DNA from 3 places in the Actinoplanes sp. NPDC049668 genome. Region 3 is predicted to be linked to each of the others. Evidence: riboswitches for the same ligand, from Rfam matches in the RefSeq annotation. Region 3 holds a riboswitch; each other region holds the start of a gene.

Region 1 (5,744 bases), on a different contig from region 3:
GGCACGGTCGCTTCCACATCGACGGCGTCACCGGCCCGGACGAGTACACGGCCGTGGTCAACGACAACATCTACACCAACCTGATGGCGCAGCAGAACCTGTTCGCCGCGGCGGACGCGGTGAAGCGCCATCCCGACCTGGCCCGCAGGCTGGGCGTCGACGGCGAGGAGTCGGCCTCCTGGCGGGACGCGGCGGCGTCCGTGCACATCCCGTACGACCGGGAGCTCGGGGTGCACCAGCAGTCGGAGGGCTTCACCCGGCTGCAGGAGTGGGACTTCGAGAACACCCCGCCGGAGGCGTACCCGCTGCTGCTGAACTACCCGTACTTCGACCTGTACCGCAAGCAGGTGGTCAAGCAGGCCGACCTGGTCATGGCGATGTACGTGCGGGGTGACGCCTTCACGCCGGAGGAGAAGGCCCGCAACTTCGCCTACTACGACTCGCGTACCGTGCGGGACTCGTCGCTGTCGGCGTGCATCCAGGCCGTCATGGCCGCGGAGGTGGGCCACCTCGAGCTGGCACACGACTACCTGGGCGAGGCCGCCCTGATGGACCTGCACGACCTGCACCAGAACGCCCGCGACGGCGTGCACGTGGCGTCGCTCGCCGGCTCCTGGATCGCACTGGTGGCGGGACTGGGCGGCATGCGGGACTCGGGCGGGCAGCTGTCGTTCGCGCCGCGCCTGCCGAGCCGGATCAACGCGCTGGAGTTCTCGCTGCTCTGGCGCGGCCTGCGGCTGCGGGTGGCGGTGACGGCCGATGAGGTCACCTACTCGCTGCGCAACGGCGGCGGCTCGGCCCGGCTGGACCTCCTGCACCACGGCAAGGAGGTCACCATCACCCAGGTGAAGCCGGTCGTGCTGACCATCCCGCCGGCGCCGCCGACCGGCCCGCAGCCGAACCAGCCGTTCGGTCGTGCCCCGGTCCGGCGGGCCACCGGCGGCAGCAACTGACCGACGGCCTCGGCAGAAGAGAAAGCCCCCGTCCGAAAGGACGGGGGCTTTCTTCCGCGCGGGGATCAGAGCATCGACACGTGCACGTGGTCCGTGTGATCGCTCGGTCCGGAGTATGACTTCCAGCCCGTCGCCGGGAACCAGATCTGCCTGTTCCAGATGACGTACAGAATGCCTAGCTTGTCGGCGTTGCGCACCAGGAACGCCATCAGGTTGTTGCCGTACTCCCGGGTGTCCTGGTTGTGCCAGGGCGAGAAGCCGCTCTTCTGCAGCGACCAGTCGCAGGCCCGGCCCTTCGGGTGCTCGAACGGGCCGCCGTTACGGTGGCAGCCGACGAACCGCTTGAAGTTCGCCTTCTTTACTTCCTTGTACATGTGGAAGGTCCGCGGGGTGATGCAGCCGCTGGTCGTCGGGTCGTTCACGCTGCACGACTCGGGGCTGAACTCGCCGTCGGAGTTACGCGGCGCCGCGGCGGCCACCGGCGAATTGGCGAGCACGAAACCGCCGGTCACGGTGTTGCCGCCGACCTTGGCCAGGGCCTTCTCCGCCGCCTGCTTCTGCTTGGTCATCGCGGCGAGGTTCTGCTGCTGGGCCTTGACCTCCTGGTCGAGGCGGGCCTTGGCCGTGTTGACGGCGTCGATGGCCTGGTAGAGCGCGTGCAGCTTGCCGTCGTTGAGTGCGCTGATCTCCTCGAGGGAGACCGCCTTCTTGAGGAAGCCCTCCGGGCCGTCCGTGTTCAGCAGGAAGCCCATGGTGGAGATGCCACCGGTGCGGTACTGCTGTGCCGCGACGGCGCCGACCTCGGGAAGCATGGCGTCCCGGCGGGCCTCGGCTTCCTTGACCCGCAGCGCCAGGCCGAGCTGCGTCTTGGTCGACTTCTTGACCGCGGACTTCGCCGCTACGAACCGGCGTCCGGTGGAGTCGAGCACTTCGTTGAGGAGTGGGTCGTCGTCGCCGTCGTCGGCGGTCGTCGTCTTCTTCTTGTCGTCCGGGTCGGCGCTTGCCGGAGCGGCGGGCACGAGAAGCATCGTGACCGCGACGAGCGGTGCCAGGGCGAGTACCAGCCACCGGCGGGGTCTTGCCGTCATTCAGAATCCTTCCGCGTGGCCGCCGACCGGGTTAGCTGACGGGTTCGGGACGGAAGCAATCCCTACCACGGTTAAGTGGATTCACCCCACTACTGCGTGTGGTTCCCCGGTTCGCCTCGCGGCGATTAGGCGGTGGACTGCCGGCACCTTGGGGGCGGTGCCTTCCTTGGCAGTAACCGGCGGCCAGCTTACCCGACAACGGGCCGTCTGCCAGTGTCCACGACGGCCATAAAAGCGTTACCCCGCAACGACTTTCCGTTACATTTCGATGTAATGACGCTGGTCGTTAACGACGGGTCGGCCATCGGTGTGAGTCACTGCATTGTTCTCGCGGAAAAATTACCCCGAGTGGCGGCATTGTTGCCCTAAGTGCGACACCTGTCGATTCTTAGCATCGATGGGTAGTGTTCGTCACGGTCTCCGCGGAGACCGCCGCCTAATCGTCGCAAGACGAGCCGGGGAACCAACCGAGTAATGGGGTGAATCGGGTCCGCGTCACAGGCACGGACCGGTAGGGATCGCTTCCGTCCCGAACCCGTCAGCTAACCCGGTCGGCGGCCGACGGAAGGAAAGCACTTGAGGCTCAAACCTGCCCGCCGACGATTAGCGGCCGTGCTGACGGCGCTCGTCGCCACCTCGGGGCTGGCGCTGGCCGCCCCGTCCCCCGCCTCCGCCGTGCCCCGGCCGCTAGCCGCGCCGGGCGACTCTGGCGACGACGGCGAGGGTGGCTCCAAGTCCCTGATCCAGCAGCTCGAGGCGGCGTCCAAGGGCTTCGTCGAGGCCAAGGAGGCCCTGGCCCGCTCCAAGGCGCGCCAGCAGCAGTTGATCGCCAAGCTCAAGGAGATCGACACCGAGCTCGGCCCCCGGCAGGCGGCGCTGGACGACATAGTCCAGCAGTCGTACCGGGTCGGGCGCCTCGGGCCGATGACCGCCCTGCTCAGCGCCGACTCCACCGGCAGCATGCTGGACCGCGCGGAGATCCTCGAGACGGTCGCCGTCAAGCAGGACCGCGCGGTGCGTGATCTCAAGGACGCCAGGGTCCGGCAGCAGCGGGCGAAGACCGCGATCGACGCCGAGATCCGCGATCAGCAGCGCCAGGTCGAGATCATGGCCAAGCGCAAGGCGCAGGCGGAGGGCGCTCTCAAGGCGGCCAACGCGGCGAACGGCGTCGACGAGTCGTCCGGCGGCGCCGAATCCAGCGGCGGGAGCAGCAGCGGCGGGAGCAGTAGCGGCGGCGGCAGCAACCTGCGGGCCGCGGCCGCGCCGCGCAACTCCGACGGGTCGCTGCCGAACCAGTCCTGCAGCGTCAACGACCCGACCACCTCCGGCTGCATCACGGCGCGCACCCTGCACGCGATGAAGGAGGCGAAGAAGGACGGCTTCACCCGCTTCGTCGCCTGCTTCCGCCAGCAGAACAGCGGCGAGCATCCGAAGGGCCGGGCCTGCGACTACGCCGCCGACAAGAACGGCTTCGGCGGCGTCGCCACGGGCAGCAGCAGGACGTACGGCAACCGGCTGGCGGACTACTTCATCGACAACGCCAGCGGGCTGGGCGTGCTCTACGTGATCTGGTTCAAGCGGATCTGGCTGCCCAGCAGCGGCTGGAAGGCGTACTCGAGGGGCAACGGCGACCCCTCGAGCGATCACACCAACCACGTGCATCTCTCGATGCGCTAGCCGGCCGCAGGGGTGCGGGGCCTACCGCTTGACGTAGGCCTCGTACTCCTTCAGCACGTCCTCGGTCGGGCCGTCCGCCCGGATCAGCCCCGACTCGAGCCAGATGCTGCGCTCGCAGGTGTCCCGGATCGACTGCTCGCTGTGGCTGACCAGGAAGACCGTGCCGGCCTCGGCCCGCAGGTCGCGGACCCGCTGCTCGCTGCGCCGGCGGAACTTCGCGTCACCGGTGGCCAGCGCCTCGTCGATCAGCAGCACGTCGTGCTTCTTCGCCGCCGCGATCGAGAACCGCAGCCGCGCCGACATGCCAGACGAGTAGGTGCGCATCGGCAGCGAGCTGAAGTCGCCGCGCTCGTTGATCCCGGAGAACTCGATGATGTCCTTCACCTGGGACTTCACGTCCGCCGGTGACATGCCCATCGCCAGGCAGCCGAGCACGACGTTGCGCTCGCCGGGCAGGTCGTTCATCAGGGCCGCGTTGACGCCGAGCAGCGACGGCTGCCCGGCCGCGTAGATCGCGCCGCGCTCGACCGGGAGCAGCCCGGCGATCGCGCGCAGCAGGGTCGACTTGCCGGAGCCGTTGGTGCCGATCAGGCCGATGGCCTCGCCCTTGTACGCGACGAAGCTGACGCCCTTGATCGCGTGCACCTCGCGCAGCGTGGCCGGCTTGGTGCCGGTGACGATCCGCTTGAAGCTCGCCAGCGGGCTGCCGGTGCCGGCCGTCGCGGCCTGGTGCACCCGGTAGACCACGTGTGCGTCGTCGACGATGACCGTCGGTTCGCGCCGGTCGGTGCCGGAGTCGTCAGCCACGGCCGTAACCCTTCTCTCCGCGCCAGAAGTAGATGTAGCCGCCGAGTCCGACCAGCACGGTCCAGCCGATCGCCTGGAGCCAGAGCACCGGGGCCGGGGCCGCCAGCGTGACGTCCTCCATCAGCGCGTGCCGCATGAGCTCGATGAAGATCAGCAGCGGGTTCGCCTGGACCAGGGCCAGCTTCCAGCCGCTCAGGTGATCGGTGAACTGCTGCACCGGGTAGAGCACGGCCGAGCCGTACAGCCAGATCCGCATGAGGAACGGCACCAGCTGCTTGAAGTCGGCGACCTTGGAGCCCAGCCGGGCCGTAAACATGGCCAGGCCCGCGTTGAAGATCGACTGAAGCAGGAAGGCCGGGACGATCAGCAGCCACTCCCAGGTGATCGGCTCGCCGAAGCCCAGCACGATGACCAGGAGCACGGCCATCGAGGCCACCATGTTGCGAATCTCGACCATGGTGATGGCCAGCGGAAGGCTCGCCCGGGGGAAGTGCAGCGCCCGGATCAGGCCCATGTTGGAGCTGATCGACTGGATGCCGGCCTGCACCACGGACTGGGTGAACCCGAACATGAAGACACCGATGCAGAGGTACGCGACGAAGTTGTCGACGCCTCGCTGGGTGTCCAGGAGCACACCGAAGATCACGTAGTAGACGGCCGCGTTGATCAGCGGCGTCAGTACCTGCCAGATGGCGCCGAGCTTGGTGCGGCCCAGGGTCGAGGAGACCTTGGCGTTCGCGTACGACGCGATGAAGTGCCGGTATGACCAGAGCTGCCGTGAGTAGTCGGGCAGGCCTGGCAGCTTGCCGGCGGCGCCAAGGCCGTGCCTGTGGGCCAGCTCCTTGAGCGTGAGGCCGGTGTCGGAATCGGCGACCGCCGTAGGGGGCATGGGGTGGCGCTCCGATCTGGTTGATCCGGTGGGGGCCGAGGGCCTGGCTGAATCGTCCGGGGACACAGGTACAAGTGTGCGCGATGGAACGGGAACGTATCGACGCTGGCCCGAAACTATCCGACCAAGCGCCGGAACGCAACCGTTGCGTCCTGGCGTATAGTGAGACCGTGGCAACAGCGAAACGTGCACCCGCCGGAGCGGCGGTGCTCCGCGGGGACATCACCGCGGCCATTCGGAATGCCGTCATGAACGAGCTGGCCGAGGTCGGCTACGGGCGGCTCTCCATCGAGGCGGTCGCCCGCCGCGCGGGTGTCGGCAAGACGGCAA
Region 2 (5,744 bases), on a different contig from region 3:
CCTGGGTGGCGCCGACCGCCGGGTGCTGACGCGCCCCCCGGCCGCCACCACCCTTCGTGGTGCCCGTAGTCGCGGCGGCCGGCTTGCGCCGGTCCCTGCCAATCTGCTCCGCGGTCCGGCCCCCCGACCGCGGCGCAGTCCTGCGCTCGCTCAATGCCCCTCCCCCTCCTTGCGTGCCCCCGGGCGTGTCCGCCCTTGTCCCCCGTGCGCAGACATCCGGGGCCGTTCGCGGGCGGCACCCGATGCCTGTTCGTGCTGGTCGATCCGTTCCACCGCGCGCAGCTTCACCGAGGCCGCCCGCGGGTTCTCCGCCACTTCCTCCTCGCTCGGCGGCTCCGACCCGCGGGTCAGCAGCCGCACCGAAGGACCCGTGCCGGGCAGTTCGACCGGCAGTTCGATCGGCCCGGTGCTGCGCGCCCGCTCGGCGAAGGCGCGCTTGACGATCCGGTCCTCCAGCGATTGGTACGACATCACGACAAGGCGCCCCTTCGGGGCCAGCAGATCCAGTGCGGCCGGCACTGCCGCCTCGACCGCCGCAAGCTCGGCATTTACCTCGATGCGCAACGCCTGAAACGTTCTTTTCGCGGGATTTCCACCCGTACGCCGGCCGGCCTGCGGGATGGCGTCCTTGACCAGTTCCGCCAGGTGCGCCGAGGAGACGATCCGCGCCTTCGCCCGCTCCCGGACGATCGCCGAGACGACGCGGGGCGCGAACTTCTCCTCGCCGTACACCCGCAGGATGCGGACGAGCTCGCCCGGCTCGTAGCCGTTGACGACATCCTCCGCGGTGATGCCCCGCGACTGGTCCATCCGCATGTCCAGCGGCGCGTCCCGCGAGTAGGCGAAGCCCCGGTCCGGCTCGTCGAGCTGCAGCGAGGAGACGCCGAGATCGAACAGCCCACTGTGGAACGCCGGCCGGCCGAGCCTGGCGAGCACCTCGGGCAGCTCGTCGTAGACCGCGTGTACGAAGTGCACCCGGTCGCCGAAGCGGGCCAGCCGGTGCCGGGAGTGCGCGAGCGCCTCGGTGTCCCGGTCGAGTCCGATGAGGACCACGTCGGGGTGGCGCTCCAGCACCGCCTCGGCGTGCCCGCCCAGGCCCAGCGTGAAGTCGACGTGCACCGCGCCCGGAAGGCCGAGGGCCGGGGCGAGCAGCTCGAGGCAGCGCTCGAGCAGCACCGGCACGTGCGTGCCGCGAAGCTCCCCCATGACGACCCCCATTGCCCGCTCTTTCCGCGCTCACCCGGCCTAACCCGATACCGGCCGCCCCAACCGGGGCGTTCGGCGCCTACGTGCCCGGTCGTCCGTCCGTACCGCCAGATCCCCATCCGCTCGTGCCCGTTGCCTTCGGGCGCGCCCGACCGGACACACGCCTGGCGCCGGGGAAGAGGCGCCAGGAGCGGGAGCGGCTGGAGATCTCGCAGTACGGCCGAGGCGACGTCCGGACCGTGTCGGCGGCCCACAGGTGCCACGCCTCACAGTCCGCCGGGCAGCACCCCCTCCTCGATGTCGGCGAACTCGTCCTCGCTCGCCGAGAGGTACTGCTCCCAGGACTGCTTGTCCCAGATCTCCACCCGCGTGCTCGCGCCGATCACGACCAACTCGCGGTCGAGCGCCGCATACCCCCGCAGGTGCGCCGGGATGGTGACCCGGCCCTGCTTGTCGGGGATCTCGTCGTGCGCACTGGCGAAGAACACCCGGCTGTAGGCCCGGGCCGCCTTGTTGGTGACCGGTGCCTCACGCAGCTGGCCCGCGATGCGCTGGAACTCAGGCATCGGGAAGACGTAAAGGCAACGCTCCTGCCCCTTGGTGATCACGACACCTCCCGCCAGCTCGTCGCGGAACCTCGCCGGAAGGATCAGCCGTCCCTTGTCGTCGAGGCGCGGGGTGTGCGTGCCGAGAAACATCGGCCCAACCCCCTGCCCCTGGGCGGTTTCGCGGACCGCCTGTCGTCTGGGCCGGCAACCCCTTCGGAGTCAGCTCCTCAGGCCCTGCCACTGCGCTCCACTCTACTCCACTTCCCTCCACCCGCAACCGGAATGACGCGGCCTGCGAGTCAGATTCGCAAGTGAATGCGCACGTCAGAGCCGGTGGAGCCGAGGTGGAGGAGATCGGCGTCCGCGCCATGGTCCACTTTCCGACATGCCGCCCACGCGGGCATGAAAGTCCCCCGAAATCGGGCTTTCACCGCCGTTAGGCACCGGCGCGTGGAGCAAAGTGGAGGAGAAAGTGGAGCGTGCACGACAGTGGGGCGCGACCCGAACCGGGTCGCGCCCCACTGAACTGTCCTACTGCTTCTTAACTCTGCGGCACTGTACTTACTAGCGTCAGGCGGCGACGAGGCGCCGAACGACGTAGTTCTTGCCCCAGATCTTGTGCTTGCCCACCCGGGCGCCCGAGTGCGGCGAGTCCCACATGTAGCCGTTGCCCGCGTAGATGCCGGCGTGCGTGCCGTACGAGCCCGACCGGAACACGATCAGGTCGCCGACCCGCCGGTTGCTCTTGCTGATCTTCTTGCCGTACTTCTGCTGGGCGTTCGCCTTGTGCGGGAGCTTCTTGCCCGTCGTCTTGCGGAAGACGTACTGGGTGTAGCCCGAGCAGTCGAAGCGCTTGGGACCCGAGGCGCCGAACTTGTAGAGCGCGCCCTTGTGCTTCCTCGCCTCGGCGAGGACCTTCGCGCCGCTGCTGCGCACGGTGACCTTGATGCCCGGGCTGGTCACCGACTTGATGCCGGCGGCGCCGGTGTACTGCGTCCGGAAGTAGCCGGTGATGTGCGGCTCCGCGGACAGGGTCACCGTGCCCTTGGCGGACAGCTTGCGGGTCACCCAGGTGCTCCACTTGCCGTTCCGCTTGGCCTGCAGGCGGACCGAGCCCTTGGTGACGACCTTGCCGGTCTTCGGGTCGATGACCTTGGCGGTGACCTTGATCTTCTTGCCCCACGCGACGGAGCGGGCCGCGGAGTTCGAGATCTTCGGCTTGATCACCGATGCCGCGGACGCCGCCTCGGCGGCGGGAGCGGCGGTCGCCGCCGGTGTGGCGACCAGCTGGCCGGCACAGAGGCAGAGACCCAGGGACAGTGCGATGGTGCCGGTTCCAGCCATGCGGCGGTTCCGGCTCGAACTGCGTTCGTGCACGGTAGAGATATCCCTCCGGCACGCCTGCGAGGTTAGCTGTCGGGTTCGGGCGGGAAGGTTGCCCGGTCGCGCTAACGACTTCACCCCAAGGTCCGGGCGGTACGCGCCGCCGAAGCGACGTGACCGCCGGATGGACCGAATCTGGGTCCCCCGTCCCTGCCCCCGTATGCCTGTGTTGGTTGTAGCTACCTCAGTGGTCATGCCGCCCGGACCGGGGCAGGGCTCGGCGTGGTCCGATGCGACACGAACGGCGAGCGGATGCTCACCGGCCCAACCTTGCTACCCGATTTCCGCCGGGACCGTCGGGGCCCAATTGGTCACTCAGAGTATTTGGCACATCTGAAGCTGTCCGGTTTGTAACCGCGCCGTGACAAATGCCGACACGAGGCGTAGTGGATCACTTACCCAGCGCCGAAGGTTACGGGTGAAACACGACACATAAAAAGCCGCACCTCGGTGGATCATGGACGTCGCCAAGATCGGGAGAATGTCGGCCTAAACGCCCCCACCGGCCCAAACGCGGCACCGAGCGGCGGGGTAGAGATCATCCGTTCGGCCGACCCCGGTCCACCGCAGGCCGCGGGCCCCGGGGCCACTCGACGTAGTGTCCGTTTCCGGTACCCTCGTCGCCGTGACGGACGGGAAATTGCCCCTACGGGCCAAGGTCGCGACTTCGGTGTCGCGAACCGCTGCGGCGCTCTCACGCGCCGCGGGACGCGGTGACGGCTCGGTGATCGGCGGGTGGATCGGTCTCAAGATCGATCCTGACCTGCTCAGAAACCTGGCCGCCGGCCGCGCGATCGCGCTGGTGTCGGGCACCAACGGCAAGACGACCACGACGCGGTTCGCCGCGGCCGCGGTCGGCGTGCTCGGCCCGGTCGCCACCAACTCGTTCGGCGCCAACATGCCGACCGGGCACACCTCGGCCCTGGCCAAGGCCGGCGCGACCCCGTTCGCGGTGCTCGAGGTCGACGAGCACTACCTCGCCCGGGTGATCGACGAGACCACCCCGCGTGTGGTCGCCTTGCTGAACCTGTCCCGCGACCAGCTCGACCGGGCGAAGGAGGTGGCGATGATGGCGCAGATGTGGCGCACGGCCCTGGCCGCCCACCCCGACGTGCACGTGGTCGCCAACGCCGACGACCCGATGGTCGTCTGGGCCGCGATCGACACGCAGCACGTCGTGTGGTTCAGCGCCGGACAGCGGTGGCTCGACGACTCGTTCGTCTGCCCCGAGTGCGGCTCGTCCATCGAGCGCGCCAACGGCGACTGGTGGTGCACCGGCTGCCCGCTGCGCCGCCCCCGGGCGCAGTGGACCGTCGAGGACGACGGCGTCGTCGACCCCCGGGGCGACTGGCACCTGGTCAAGCTGCAGCTACCGGGCAAGGTCAACCTCGGCAACGCGGCCACCGCGCTGGCCGTCGCCGCCGAGTTCGGCATCCGGCCGATAGAGGCCGCGCCCCGGCTCGCCGGCGTCGCCTCGGTGGCCGGCCGCTACGCGCAGGTCGACCGCGACGGGCGCAACATCCGGCTGCTGCTGGCCAAGAACCCGGCCAGCTGGCTGGAGGCGTTCGACATGGCCGAGGTGGCGCCGACGCTGCTCTCCATCAACGCCCGCGACCCCGACGGCTTCGACACGTCGTGGCTGTACGACGTCGACTTCTCCCCGCTGCGCGGGCGGCAGGTCCTGATCACCGGCGACCGCGCCTACGACCTCGCCGTGCGACTGGAAGTGAACGATGTGGCCTTCCGGCACGTGCATACCTTCGACGAGGCGGTACGGGCCAGCCCGCCGGGCCGCCTCGAGGTGATCGCGAACTACACCGCGTTCCAGGACATCCGAGCGGAGTTGGACCGTGTCAACTGAGAGCACGCTGCGGATCGTCTGGGTCTACCCCGACCTGCTGTCGACGTACGGCGACCGGGGCAACATGCTGATCCTGCGCCGCCGGGCGGCCGTGCGCGGCATCCCGGTGGAGACCTACGAGGTCCGCACCGACCAGGCGCTGCCCACCACCGCCGACATCTACCTGATCGGCGGCGGCGAGGACGGCCCGCAGGCGCTCGCGGCGCAGCGGCTGATCGCCGACGGCGGCCTGCACCGGGCCGTGCAGCAGGGCGCGGCCGTGCTGGCCGTCTGCGCGGGTTACCAGCTCCTCGGTGGCTCGTTCTACGCGAAGGGCGCCAAATGCGCCGGACTGGACCTACTCGACCTCACTTCCGACCGGGGCGAGACCCGCGCCGTCGGTGAGGTTCGCGGCGACATCGACCCACGGCTGGGGCTTCCGCCGCTGACCGGCTTCGAGAACCACGGCGGCCGCACCCTGCTCGGCCCCGGCGTGGCGCCGCTCGCCCGGGTGACCGCCGGCGTCGGCAACGACGGCCAGACCGAGGGAGCCTGGCACGGGAAGATCCTCGGCACCTACGCACACGGCCCGGCCTTGGCTCGCAACCCAGCTATAGCCGATCTGCTACTGCGTTGGGCCATCGGCGCGGATAGCCTTCAACCGCTCGACGACTCCTGGGCCGACCGGCTACGAGGCGAGCGGCTCGCGGCAGCGGGCGCCGTATGACCGACTGACGCCAGCCCGGCACGACCAGTCCTGGACCGAC
Region 3 (5,744 bases):
GGAGCTGCTCGCGCCGCTGTCGGCCGCCGAGCGCGGCGAGCTGGTCCGGCTGCTGCGCCTGGTCAGCTCAGCCGCGGGCGAAGGCTGAGCGCCACCTCGAGCCCCTGGCCGGGCGCCGCCGGCCCGCCCTCGGAGGACCAGACCTCCGAGAGCACGGCCTGCACGAAACCCCACGCGACCACCCGCTCGAGCGGCATGCCGAGGCCGTCCGCGAACTGCTCGACCCGGGCCGGCAGCAGGTCGAGCACGGGCTCGTCGCCGTCGAACGGGTTGTAGAGCGACGCGCCGACCTCGTAGCCGGGATCGCCGAGCACGCCGTGCGGGTCGATGGCCAGCCACGGCTCCCGGGTGCCGGCCAGCACGTTCTCGTGGTGCAGGTCGCCGTGCAGGACGACCCGCCGCGGCGCGGAGGCGCACAGCTCGGCGAAGAGCCCGGCGGCCCGCTCGACCAAGCGCCGCGGGATCGGGTCGTCGCCCGGGTAGCGGCGCAGGTGCGCGGCGAAGGCGTCGCCGTAGCCGGCGAGTTCGTGGCAGGCCAGGCCGGTCGGCGCGGGCCGGTGCAGGCGCCGCATCACCGCGATCAGGACGGCGGTCGCCCGCTCGTCGTGGTCGCGCACCAGGGTGCGCAGCGTGCGCCCGGGCTCGACCCGCTCCAGCAGCAGCGCGCCGCGGTCCGCGTCGTGGTCCAGCAGCGCGGCCGCGCCCGCGCCGGCGAAGAACGACAGCGCGGCGGCCTCGGCGGCCAGGTCCGGCGCCGTCGGCACGCCGAGCTTGAGCACCGCCGGCGAGCCGTCGGCCCGGCGCACCGGCGCCACCCAGTTGAAGCTCAGCGGGTACGGCGCGCCGACGCTGAGCCGCCAGTCGCGGGCGACGGCGTCGACCAGCGCCGGCAGGCCGGCCAGCCAGTCACGGCCGGCATCGCCCCAGCTGTTGGCCACGTTGCGGGTGAAGGCGGCGGGAAACATCTGATCATTCTGGTACAGAGAAAAAGCCGCCACGAGTGTGGCGGCTTTCTCCGTGTGCTGCTGCCCCGGTCAGGCCGGTCTGCGGATGCCGGTGATGGCACCGCCGCGGTCGATCGAGGCCATGCGTACATGGTCACCGGTGTGTGGCGCGTGAACCATGGTGTTGCCGCCAACATAGATGCCCACGTGGTGCACGGGACTGCCGTAGAAGACCAGGTCGCCCGGCTGAATTTCGCTGCGGCTGACCGACCTGCCCTCCCTGATCTGGTCACCTGTGTAGTGCTCCAGGTGTACCCCGACGGCCGCCCACGCCACCTTGGTCAGGCCGGAGCAGTCGTAACCGCTCGGGCCCTCGGCACCGAAGACGTAGGGCTTGCCGATGAGGTCGCACGCCTTCTGCGCCGCCCGGCCGCCCTTGTCGTTGGTGTAGTCGACGGGACACGGCCCCGTCTTGAGCGGACCGTCGGCGCCGCCGCTCGCGCCGTACGCCCTGATCCGCAGTTTCTGCAGGGCGTCGACCTTCTTCTGGATGTCCTTCTTCTGCTGCCCGAGCAGCTTGTCGCGGGCCGCGACAGCAGAGGTCAGGGTGTCCAGATCACGACGGTCGGCCGAGAGCTTGTCCCGCAGCTTCGACACGTCCGCGACCGACTCGCGCTGGTGCCGGCCGAGCTGGTCGAGGAACGTGAGCTTCTCGGTCAGGCCGGTCGGCGAGCCACTGACGATCATGGCGTTCAAGGCGTTGGGCGAACCCTGCATGTAGGCCTGCCCCGCCATGGCGCCCACCTGCGACATGGCGAGATTGACCTGCAGCTCCAGCGGAGCGAGCCGCTTGTCGATCTTCTTGAGCTGTGCCCGGTTCTTGAGCAGCTGGTTGTGCACGTTGTTGTACTGCTCGATGACCGGTTCCAGCTTGTTCCACTGCTCGTCGATCTGCTTTTCGATGCTCGACGGTGACGGCACCGCATGTGCCACGCCGGGCGCGAGAAGAATCCCGACCGCGGCGACGGCGCACGCGACGCTGCGCAGAATTGCGGCGCGGCGCGCCTCAATCCGTTTCACGTAGGTGCAGTGTCCTTTCTTCCCTCATCCGCCGACCGGGTTAGCTGACGGGTTCGGGCGGGAAGCACGCCCGGCCACGATGTAGCTGTGGCTTGACCCCGGTTTCCTGGGTCCCCGGCTCGTGAAACACGATTAGGCGGTGGCCCGTCAGTTCGCCCGGGGGTTCGGACGAGGGGGGACTGCCGAGCCGGCACCACGGTACTCCCGATCAATGGGTATGAGAACCCGGCATTTCCAGGGCACACACCGCATAACGCCCAGTGACCCTCAGTAATTAATGGAGACTTAAAGGGGCCACGCGGAGAGGGCACGGTCGAGCCAGGGCAACACCACGATCACTGTCGGTAACACCAGCAGTCCGGCCGCCGCGCCGGCCGCCGCGACGGTCAGGCCGGCGGACCGCGGGTCGGCGCCGGCCAGCCGGTCCATCCGGCGCCGGCGCTCGGCCTCGGCGCCGCCGGCGTCGGCCGGCGCGTCCGGGCCGACCGCGTCGCCGAGCAGCGCGAGGGCCGTGCGCAGCGCGGCCGCGCCGCCGCGCCGCCGGGCCGCGTCGTCCGCGACCATCTCCAACAGCAGGTGTACGGCGTCAAGCGGCGCGCGGCTGCGCAGCGGGCGGGGCACCGAGGCGTAGAACGCGGTGAACGACTCCATCACCACGTCGTGGCGGTGCCGCAGGTGCGCCTGCTCGTGCGCGATGACCACGCCCACCTGCGCGGCGTCCAGGACTTGGAGCGCGCCGCTGCTGAGCACCACCCGCGACGAGCGCCCCGGCAGGCAGTACGCGAACGGCAGCGGCCCGTGCAGCACCCGCAGCCCGTCGGGCACCTCGGCCGGCAGCTCGCCGTGGCGCTCGGCCGTGTCGAGCAGGTCGACCAGCATCCGGTGCCGGGCCCGGCGGGCCCGCGCCCGGGTGGCGACCCGGACCAGCGAGACCAGCAGCCGCAGGATGATCAGCGCGGCGACGGCGAGGGCGCCGATCAGCGCCGCGGCGCCCGCCATCCGGCCCGAGCCCAGCGCGCCGACCAGCTCCTGCGGGCCGGCCAGCACCACGCCGAGCGCGCAGAGCACCCCGGCGAGGGTGACGCTCTGCCAGAGCAGCACCGCGGCGGCCGGCGCCCGGTCGGGCCAGCGGGCGCTCGCCAGGACGCCCGGAACGGCGAGGGACAGGGTCAGCCCGAGCGCGCCGAGCAGCAGCGCGGTCACACGGCGCCCGGGCCCTTCCGCGCCGCCTCGATCGCGGCGGTAAGCGCGGACGGGTCGATCCGGCCGACGAAGTGCGCCAGGGCCGCGTCGCGGACGCCGTCGGGCGCGGCGCTGAGCGCGTCGAGCATCAGGGCGGCCGTCATCTCCTCGCGGCTCTGCGCGGGCGCGTAGCGGTAGGCGCGGTCGGCGCGCTGCTGCAGCACGACGCCCTTCTTGGCGAGCCGGTCCAGCACGGTCATCACCGTCGTGTACGCCAGGTCGCGGTCGCGGCTCAGCCGGTCGTGCACCTGCCGCACGGTCAGCGGCTCCTCGGCGTCCCACAACTGCGCCATGACCTCGCGCTCGAGGTCCCCCAATGCCATGCGGACCACTCTACTGCAGAGCGTCGTACTACGTCACGTAGTATCTACTACGCATCGTCGTAGAAGGGGATGGCCCATGGATGTGCTCGACCTGACCCGCCTGCAGTTCGCGGTGGTGACGATCTACCACTACTTCTTCGTGCCGCTGTCGATCAGCCTGGCCTGCGCCGCCGCCGGGCTGGAGATCGCCTGGCTGCGCACCGGCCGGGAGAACTACCTGCGGCTCACCAAGTTCGTCGGCGGGCTGCTCATCGTCACGTTCGCCGTCGGCGTCGTCACCGGGCTCGTGCAGGAGTTCCAGTTCGGCATGGCGTGGAGCAACTTCGCCCGCTTCTACGGCGACGTGTTCGGCCCGACGCTCGCCGTCGAGGGCATGCTCGCGTTCTTCCTCGAGGCGACGTTCCTGGCCCTGTGGTACTTCGGCTGGGACCGGCTGCCGCGGCGGCTGCACGCGGCGACGATCGTGGTCGTCGCCGTGGGCACGGTGCTGTCCGCGTTCATCATCCTGGCCGCGAACTCGTTCATGCAGAACCCGGTCGCCTACTCCCTGGACCCGGTCACCGGGCGGGCCCGCCTCGACGACTTCGGCGCGCTGCTGCTCAACAAGGTCAACCTGGCCGCGTTCCCGCACACCCTGGCCGGGGCGATCATGGTGGGCGGGTCGCTCCTGCTGGCGATCGCCGTACGGCGGATGGCGTCCGACGCCGGCTTCCACCCCCTCGCCCGCCTCGGCGCCTGGATGACCGTCGCCGGCGGCGCGCTGACCGCCCTGACCGGCGACCACCTCGGCAAGGTGATCACCGAGGTGCAGCCGATGAAGATGGCCGCCGCCGAATCGCTGTACGAGACCACCACGGGCGCGCCGTTCTCGCTCTTCGCGGTCGGCGACATCAGCGGCGGCCGGCCGTTCTTCAGCCTCGAGGTGCCCTGGCTGCTCTCCATCCTGGCCAAGGGCTCCCCCGGCGCCGAGGTGCAGGGCATCGACGACCTGCAGGCCCAGTACGCCGCGCAGTACGGGCCGGGCAGCTACGTGCCGATGATCCCGGTCGCGTTCTGGACCTTCCGGCTCATGATCGGCGTCGGCATGCTGGCCATGGCGGCCGCCGCCCTCTACCTGTGGTCGACCCGCGGCGGCCGCACCCCCGCGGGCCGGGCCGGCCGGCTGTTCCTGCGCTACCTGCCGCTGATCCCGCTGCTGCCGACCGCCGCCAACACCTTCGGCTGGCTCTTCACCGAGACCGCGCGCCAGCCCTGGCTCGCGTTCGGCATCTCCAAAGTCGCCGACGGCGTCTCCCCCGGCCTGACCGCCGCCGAGGTGCTGGCCTCATTGATCGGATTCACCGCCGTGTACGGCGCGCTCGCCGTCGTCTGGCTGCGCCTGGTCCGGCAGCTGACCCGCAGGCCGCTCACCCCGGCACCGGAACCGGACCCGGTCGCCGCCGCGCGCGCCGAAGCACCGGTCTACTGAGGAGCGAGGAACATGGTCACTGTCTGGTTCAGCCTGGTGGTCCTCTGCTGGGTGCTGTTCTTCGTCCTCGAGGGCTTCGACTTCGGCGTCGGCATGCTCGGCCCGATCGCCGGCCGCGACGACCACGAGCGCGGCGCGATCGTCCGCACCGTCGGCCCGTTCTGGGACGGCAACGAGGTCTGGCTGGTCGCCGCGATCGGCGTGACGTTCGCGGCCTTCCCCGACTGGTACGCGGCCCTGCTCTCCGGCCTGTACCTGCCGATGGTCGCGCTCCTGCTGCTACTCGCGGTCCGCGGCGTCGCGCTGGAGTTCCGCGGCAAGGGCGAGGGCGCACGCTGGCGGCGGCGCTGCGACGCGGCGCTGGCGGCCAGCTCGGCCGGGATCGTGCTGCTCTGGGGCGCGGTGCTCGGCGTGCTCACCCACGGCCTCGCGCTCGGCGCGGACGGCCAGGTCACCGGCGCCGGCCTCGGCCGCAGCGCCGCGCCGCTGTTCAGCCTGCCCGCCCTGGCCGGCGCGGGCGCGGCCCTGTTCGCGGCGCTGCTGATCGGCGCGATGTTCCTCGCCCTGCGCACCACCGGCCCGGTCCGGGCGCGCGCCCGGCGGCTGAGCGTCGCGCTGTCCGCCGGCGGCGCGCTGGCCCTCGGCGCGGCCGGCCTCGGCACCGGGTCGCGGCCGGCCCTCGCCGCG

The links. A riboswitch is a leader RNA that binds a small molecule or an ion and turns the genes downstream of it on or off. The one in region 3 is predicted to bind cyclic di-AMP.
Region 1: linked by a shared signal. The riboswitch ahead of ACIBSW_RS26150 (hypothetical protein) and the one ahead of ACIBSW_RS35735 (C40 family peptidase) in region 3 are both predicted to bind cyclic di-AMP.
Region 2: linked by a shared signal. The riboswitch ahead of ACIBSW_RS14985 (C40 family peptidase) and the one ahead of ACIBSW_RS35735 (C40 family peptidase) in region 3 are both predicted to bind cyclic di-AMP.

The regions. Positions count from the first base shown of each region.
Region 1 covers NZ_JBITLR010000006.1:326,992-332,735, forward strand. The annotation lists gene ACIBSW_RS26145 (glycoside hydrolase family 65 protein) at 1-953, shown strand, start outside; gene ACIBSW_RS26150 (hypothetical protein) at 1,019-2,041, opposite strand; cyclic di-AMP (ydaO/yuaA leader) riboswitch at 2,045-2,183, opposite strand; cyclic di-AMP (ydaO/yuaA leader) riboswitch at 2,465-2,614, shown strand; gene ACIBSW_RS26155 (hypothetical protein) at 2,654-3,718, shown strand; gene ACIBSW_RS26160 (ABC transporter ATP-binding protein) at 3,740-4,525, opposite strand; gene ACIBSW_RS26165 (ABC transporter permease) at 4,518-5,414, opposite strand; gene ACIBSW_RS26170 (TetR/AcrR family transcriptional regulator) at 5,585-5,744, shown strand, end outside.
Region 2 covers NZ_JBITLR010000003.1:496,338-502,081, reverse strand. The annotation lists gene ACIBSW_RS15000 (hypothetical protein) at 1-154, opposite strand, end outside; gene rsmH (16S rRNA (cytosine(1402)-N(4))-methyltransferase RsmH) at 151-1,218, opposite strand; gene mraZ (division/cell wall cluster transcriptional repressor MraZ) at 1,473-1,904, opposite strand; gene ACIBSW_RS14985 (C40 family peptidase) at 2,325-3,098, opposite strand; cyclic di-AMP (ydaO/yuaA leader) riboswitch at 3,138-3,328, opposite strand; gene ACIBSW_RS14980 (MurT ligase domain-containing protein) at 3,778-4,998, shown strand; gene ACIBSW_RS14975 (glutamine amidotransferase) at 4,988-5,704, shown strand.
Region 3 covers NZ_JBITLR010000009.1:489,893-495,636, reverse strand. The annotation lists gene ACIBSW_RS35745 (MarR family winged helix-turn-helix transcriptional regulator) at 1-88, shown strand, start outside; gene ACIBSW_RS35740 (aminoglycoside phosphotransferase family protein) at 63-965, opposite strand; gene ACIBSW_RS35735 (C40 family peptidase) at 1,035-2,024, opposite strand; cyclic di-AMP (ydaO/yuaA leader) riboswitch at 2,039-2,173, opposite strand; gene ACIBSW_RS35730 (M48 family metalloprotease) at 2,310-3,227, opposite strand; gene ACIBSW_RS35725 (BlaI/MecI/CopY family transcriptional regulator) at 3,224-3,589, opposite strand; gene ACIBSW_RS35720 (cytochrome ubiquinol oxidase subunit I) at 3,666-5,057, shown strand; gene cydB (cytochrome d ubiquinol oxidase subunit II) at 5,070-5,744, shown strand, end outside.